One region of the Natranaerofaba carboxydovora genome, then DNA from elsewhere that is predicted to be linked to it. Evidence: riboswitches for the same ligand, from Rfam matches in the RefSeq annotation. Region 1 holds a riboswitch; the other holds the start of a gene.
The links. Region 1 has a riboswitch for glycine ahead of gcvT (glycine cleavage system aminomethyltransferase GcvT). Riboswitches for the same ligand answer to the same signal wherever they lie in the genome.

Region 1 (3,418 bases):
TATTGCGTGAAGTTTATGGTACCTATAAAGATCCTGCGGTATTTTAGTATATTAGATCAAAGTAGAGGTGATGATGTGTATGCCTAAAGGAAAAGTGCCTTTTAAACAAGGGCTTTGGACCAAAGATGAAAAAGGTGACTATAGATTATTGGGTGAAAAATGTAGTTTTTGTGGGGAGGTCTTTTTTCCACCAACAAGCAATAATTTTTGTTCATGTTGTCAGAAAAAAGATGGGATTGAAAAAAAACTGCTGGCTAAAGAAGGTGAAATTTCAACCTTTACAATTATTCGCCAATCTCCCTCTGGAGGTTATTACAAAGGTGAAATTCCTTTTGCTTATGGTCTAATAGATTTACCTGAAGTTAGAGTGAAATCTTTGCTATGTAATGATTACGACAAAATGTCAATTGGTGAAAAAGTTAGTTTAACAATTATAAAAATTTATGAAGATGATGAAAATGAATATTTTACCTACGCCTTTCAATTAGTTAATTAAGCAAGGGGGCTGATTATGAAAAATAATTTAGGCAATTTAAATGAAGTGTATATTGCTGGGGCAGGCATTACACAATGGGGCTACTTTCCAGATAGGGAATGTAAAGATTTTGGAACAGAAGCAGTAATTCGATCGTTAGAAGATGCAGGTATGGAATGGAAGCAGATTCAAGGAGCTTTTTGTGGTAGTGTCTATCAGGGGACAGGATCTGGACATCAGGCTCTAAACCAGGTAGGCCTAACTGGAATTCCTATAATAAATATTGAAAATGCCTGCTCAAGTGCTTCTTCTGCTTTTAGGCTTGGTTATAATCATGTAGCATATGGTATTAATGATATTGTAATAGTGCTAGGAATGGAAAAAATGCCTAAAGGCCCCATACCTAGTACGGCATTTAGTGAATGGGAACTTAAGTCTGGATTTAACTTTCAACCCGGCAACTATGCCCTGGCAGCGAAGAAGTACATTGAAAAAGTAAACATGACTGAAGAGGACTTTTCTTTAGTAACAGTTAAAAACCGAAAAAATGGTTCTTTAAATCCAAATGCGCGTTTTCAAAAGCCTGTTACTCTAGAAGAAGTCATAAATTCAAGGTTGGTTGCAGATCCTTTGAGACTGTTGCACTGTTGTCCCCTTGCAGATGGGGCTGTAGCCTTTGTTTTATGTAATAAAAAAAGTTTGAAAAAAATGAATAAACCTGTTTCTATTGAGGCAGCTGTATTGAAATCCGGCTATTATGGAGAAGAGTATCCACCTGGAGGATTGATAGGAAGTGTGAATTATTTCTCTTCAAAAAGTATGGCAGTCCAATCGGCTATGGAAGCTTATGAAATAGCTGGTGTAGGTCCGGAAGATGTGGATCTTGCGCAGGTTTATGATGCTGTAGCTCCTTCTGAGATGTGGGAAGTTGAAGAACTAGGGCTTTGTGATGAAGGTGAAGCTTTGGAGTATTTAGTAAGAGGAAATTTTGACTTAGATGGCGAGATTCCTATAAATACTGATGGAGGCCTTATTGCTAGAGGGCATCCTCTTGGTGCTTCAGCAGGAGGACAAATATACGAACTACTCGTACAATTACGTGGAGAAGCAGGCAAAAGACAAGTTGAAAAAGCTAAAATAGGCCTATCTCATTCTATGGGAGCTGGACCAAATAGTACTCTAGTTATTCTTAAGTCATAATAATTTTATTATGATTTCAAAAAATTTTAAGATTTTTTAAGATTTCTAATAGACAAAGAAAAAAATATATACTATAATATAGACAAAAATCAAAGTAAATACAGGTGCGGATGATTTCGTCGGGAGAGACTCGCTCGAGCGGGCACCGAAGGAGCAAGCGGATGGGGAGATATTAGCTTGCCCTACCGCGAATCTCTCAGGTAAAAGGACCGTCGAATGACGCAGCTCTGGAGAGTTCCTTTTTTATAAAAAGGAAACCGAAGGAGTTAAAACTCTCAGGTCTTTGTAGGACAGAGTTAAAGCTATATTGCTTTAACTCTGTCCTTTTTGTATTTCATAAAAACTGGAAGGGAGGTTAAGATTTATGGTTACTAAACTTCAAAGGGAAAAAACATCATTCTATGAAATACACCAGAAAAAACAAGCTAAACTAGTTGACTTTAATGGTTGGATTTTACCTGTTCAATATAAGGGTATAATTGAAGAAGTAAAAGCAACTAGGGAAAAGGCAGGCATATTTGATGTTAGTCACATGGGAGAAATTCTAGTAGAAGGTAGAAAAGCTGTAGATAATCTGCAATATCTATTAAGTAATGACGTTACAAAGCTATCTCCGGGAAAGTGTCAATACACATTTATGTTAAATGAAAATGGTGGAGTTATTGATGATCTTTTGGTTTACCGTTTAGATGAAGCTAAATTTTGGTTGATAGTAAATGCTGCTAATATAAATAAAGATTTTAACTGGATCAATCAAGTGATTGATGATGAGCAATGTAAAATTGAAGACATCTCTACTAAGGTATCTCAGTTAGCTTTACAGGGTCCAAAATCAGTTCAAATTCTAGAAAGGGCATTAGATAAAGATTTGAGCAATCTTCGTTATTTTAATTTTATTAACTTAGAGTTCGATGGCAAGGAAGTATTAGTTTCAAGAACTGGTTACACTGGTGAAGATGGCTTTGAAATTTATCACCCCCCTGAGATAAGTGAAGATATATGGAAAGAGATCGAAAATGTAGGTAAGGAATACGGATTGATGCCTGCAGGCCTTGGAGCTAGGGATGTTTTGAGACTGGAAGCTTCACTTCCTCTTTATGGGAATGAACTTTTAGAGACGATTACTCCATTAGAAGCAGGGCTTAAACCTTTTATAAAATTTAATACTTCATTTATAGGTAAAGAAAGCTTAGAAATGCAGTTAGAAAAAGGTTTAAAAAGAAAGCTAATTGGTTTTAAGTTAAAAGACAAAAGGGTGCCAAGAAATGGGTTTGAATTATATCATAAAGGCGAAAAAATCGGTTTTGTAACATCAGGATCCTTTTCACCTACTTTAGATGAACCAATTGGAATGGGGTATATAGATACTGAACATAAGGAAGAAGCTGAAAAAGGAATGGAGTTAGAGGTCAAAATTAGAAAAAATTTTAAAGTTGCTAATATTACAAAAATGCCATTTTACAGGAGGGGATCTAAATGATTGATTTAAAATTACCTGGAGAACTTAAGTACACTGAGGATCATGAATGGATTAAAGTTGAAGATGGTAAGATTTATGTAGGTATAACTGATTATGCACAAGAACAACTTGGAGACATCGTATTTGTAGAGCTTCCAGAAGAAAATGATGATTTTTCTAAAGATGAAGTGATCTGTGAAATAGAGTCTGTCAAAGCTGTTGCAGAAATTTATGCACCAGTGACTGGAACCATTTTAGAAGTAAATGAAAGGTTAGTAGATGAG
Region 2 (3,418 bases), 360 kb from region 1:
CTGGAAAAACTGTTGTAGGTGAGAGGTTATCAAAAAAGTTAGAATTACCCCTTTATGATACTGATAACTTGATTGAACAAAAGGCAGGGAAATCGATACCAAATATATTTGATGAATATGGCGAAGTATATTTTAGAGAACTTGAAACAGAAGTTTTAAAAGAGATTATATCCTTTAGAGGTTGTGTTATTTCTACCGGCGGGGGAGTTGTACTAAAAGATAAAAATTGGGATATACTTAAAAGTAATGAAAATATGTTTTTAATATCTTTGATGGCTAAGCCTGAGACAATTTATGAGCGTCTTGAAAATGATACAGCAAGGCCACTTTTACAGGTAGAAGATCCGTATGAGAAAATATGTGAACTGTTTGATAAGCGAAAGGAATTGTATCTTAGAGCTGATATAGTATTATGGACAGATGATTTGGCTGTTGAAGAAATAGTGGAAAAGGTTATTGATAAAGTCAGTCTGTGACAAGGGGAGGGAAATTATGCACGATAAAATTTACTCTAATATTTTAGAGTTAATAGGTAACACTCCTATTGTTGAACTTAGTGGGATCAATGATTCACATGCTACTATTTATGGAAAAGTAGAAAGTTTCAACCCCTGTGGTAGTGTTAAAGATAGGATATCACTTGGTATGATTGAAGTTTTTGAAAAAGAAGGCAAAATAGATAAAGAAACTGTAATTATAGAACCAACTAGTGGAAATACAGGTATCGGGCTTGCAATGGTAGCTGCTGCAAAAGGATACAAGCTTATACTTACTATGCCTGACTCAATGAGTCTTGAAAGAAGGAATTTGCTTAAAGCTTTTGGAGCAGAGCTTATGTTAACACCAGGTAATGAAGGGATGAAAGGAGCTGTTAATAAAGCTGTAGAGTTAAATAAAAAATACTCTAACTCTATTATCCCTCAGCAGTTTGAAAACGAAGCTAACCCAAAAGTACATGCTAAAACAACGGCAAAAGAAATTTTAAATTCCACAGGCGGGGAGATAGATTTTTTTGTTTCTGGAATTGGTACAGGGGGAACTATAATAGGTGCTGGAAGAGTTTTAAAAGAAGAAAACCCAAATATCAAACTAGTTGGTGTTGAACCTGAAGCTTCTGCAGTGCTTTCGGGTAAAGAGCCTGGTCCACATAAGATACAGGGAATAGGTGCTGGTTTTGTACCGGATGTTTTTGATAAGGAACTGATTGACGAAATAATCCAGGTTTCAGATGAAAGTGCCATGGAGACTGCAAGAGAACTAGTCCGAAATGAAGGCATACTTGCTGGGACCTCTTCAGGTGCTGCCTTATATGCTGGGATAGAACTAGCTAATAGAAAAGAAAATGAAGGAAAATGTATATTAGTTATACTTCCGGACACCGGAGAGAGATATCTTTCTACTACTTTGTTTGACTTCGATGATTAGAGTGAAATTAACTTTAATATTTTGATTCTGGTGCAAAAAGTCTATTCACAATAGTATAGTGTTTTTAATTGATACATCTAGGATTCGATAGCAGTCTAAATAAGGTTTCCTAATTTAAGAACTCCTCCTGAGTTCAATTAGCTAATGACTTCCTGTCATTAGACCTTATTTCTCCTGCTATCTCATCAAGATATATTGCAATTAAAAACAAAACCTTGTTCATATGACTTTTTGCACCAGAATCAATATTAAGCTTTTTACAAAAGAAGTATATTTATAATAGACAATGAAATTGTCTATATTGTATAATAGTGGCACAATAAGTTATGATAACCAGATTTTTGGCGGATGAACTCGGCGGGAGAGACCCTAACAGAGGGCACCGAAGGAGCAAACGGTATAGAGTAATAGCTTCTATACTGTGAAACTTGCAGGTAAAAGGACCGTCGAAAGACGCAGCTCTGGAGAGTTTCCAGTTTGTAGGGAAGACCGAAGGTGTAACTCTCTCAGGTAAGAAGGACAGAGTGCAGCTATGTTTTTTGCACTTCTGTCCTTTTTTATTAAATTTTAAAGTGAAGAAAAGTTGTTAACAATAAGTATATAATAAACAGCTCTTGAATTGGGGGAATATTATGACTCTTGATCATTCGTCTCAGAAAAAAACTCCCTTTTATGATATTCATCTCTCCAAAAAGGCAAAGATAGTAGATTTTATTGGCTGGGCAATGCCTGTACAATATTCTGGGATTATAGAAGAGGTTAACTATACCAGACAAAAGGCGACAATCTTTGATGTTAGTCATATGGGAGAGATACTGGTTGAAGGAGAAGGTGCCGAGAAGTTTTTGCAAAGGGTATTAAGTAATGACATTACTAAGATCGGACTAAGTAAAGCACAGTATACTTTACTTTGCAATTATGATGGTGGGGTTATTGATGATTTGCTAGTTTATAAGTTAGCTGATAATAAATTTTGGCTGGTAGTCAATGCATCTAATAAAGACAAAGATTTTGAATGGCTGGTCAAAGAAAAAAATGAGAAAGAAGTTGAAATAAAAGATGAATCTGATTTATATGGACAAATTGCACTTCAAGGACCTAGTGCAAAAAATATATTAAAAGAACTATTAAAAGATAAGGGGGTAGGAAGGGAACTCTTAGATGATTTGGGTTATTTTGAATTTATAGGGGCAGAATTATTTAGATCTAATTCCAAGGTTATAATATCAAGGACTGGCTACACGGGTGAAGATGGATTTGAGATATATATGCCATGGGAAGAGGGAGTAGAAGCATGGATAAAGTTGGAAAAGTTAGGGGAAAAATATGACTTGAAACCGGCTGGCCTTGGAGCCAGGGATGTCCTTCGCCTTGAAGCATCACTACCGTTATATGGGCATGAGCTTTCAGAAGAGTTCTCGCCTTTGGAAGCTGGGTTAACTCCTTTTGTTAGATTAAATACTTCTTTTATTGGGAAGGAGGCATTAGAAAAACAAAAAGAAGAAGGGCTCAATAGAAAATTAATAGGTTTTGTGATGGATGGTAGGAGAGTACCACGTCAGGGTTATGAGCTGTGTCTAGATGATAATAAAGTAGGGGAAGTAACTTCTGGTTCTTTTTCTCCTACCCTTGAAAAACCAATAGGTATGGGTTATGTTACCTCGGAAGTGGCTTTAGTTGGTGGGGAAATTGAAGTGAAGATCAGGAAAAGTCACGAAAAGGCAAAAATTGTTAAAACACCTTTTTATAGGAGGGGATAATTTTGGTAAGGACTCGTCCGGATTTAAGTTATACCAAAGAGCATGAGTGGGTTAAGGTGGAAGATGGAAAAGCATATGTTGGAATAACTTATTATGCTCAGGAACAACTTGGAGATATTGTCTTTGTTGAATTACCGGAAGTAGATGATGATTTTTCAAGAGATGAAGAGGTTTGTGTGGTTGAATCTGTTAAAGCAGTAGCGGATATCTATGCTCCAATCTCAGGTACTATA

Region 2: it holds a riboswitch for glycine, as region 1 does, so the genes downstream of both, gcvT (glycine cleavage system aminomethyltransferase GcvT) here and gcvT (glycine cleavage system aminomethyltransferase GcvT) in region 1, are expected to answer to the same signal.

Annotation. Positions count from the first base shown of each region.
Region 1 is NZ_CP054394.1:1,987,240-1,990,657, reverse strand. Features, by position in the region: gene ACONDI_RS09500 (acyl-CoA mutase large subunit family protein) at 1-47, shown strand, start outside; gene ACONDI_RS09495 (Zn-ribbon domain-containing OB-fold protein) at 80-496, shown strand; gene ACONDI_RS09490 (thiolase family protein) at 512-1,675, shown strand; glycine riboswitch at 1,786-1,897, shown strand; gene gcvT (glycine cleavage system aminomethyltransferase GcvT) at 2,040-3,155, shown strand; gene gcvH (glycine cleavage system protein GcvH) at 3,152-3,418, shown strand, end outside.
Region 2 is NZ_CP054394.1:1,623,869-1,627,286, reverse strand. Features, by position in the region: gene ACONDI_RS07760 (shikimate kinase) at 1-476, shown strand, start outside; gene cysK (cysteine synthase A) at 493-1,425, shown strand; glycine riboswitch at 1,774-1,881, shown strand; gene gcvT (glycine cleavage system aminomethyltransferase GcvT) at 2,058-3,185, shown strand; gene gcvH (glycine cleavage system protein GcvH) at 3,188-3,418, shown strand, end outside.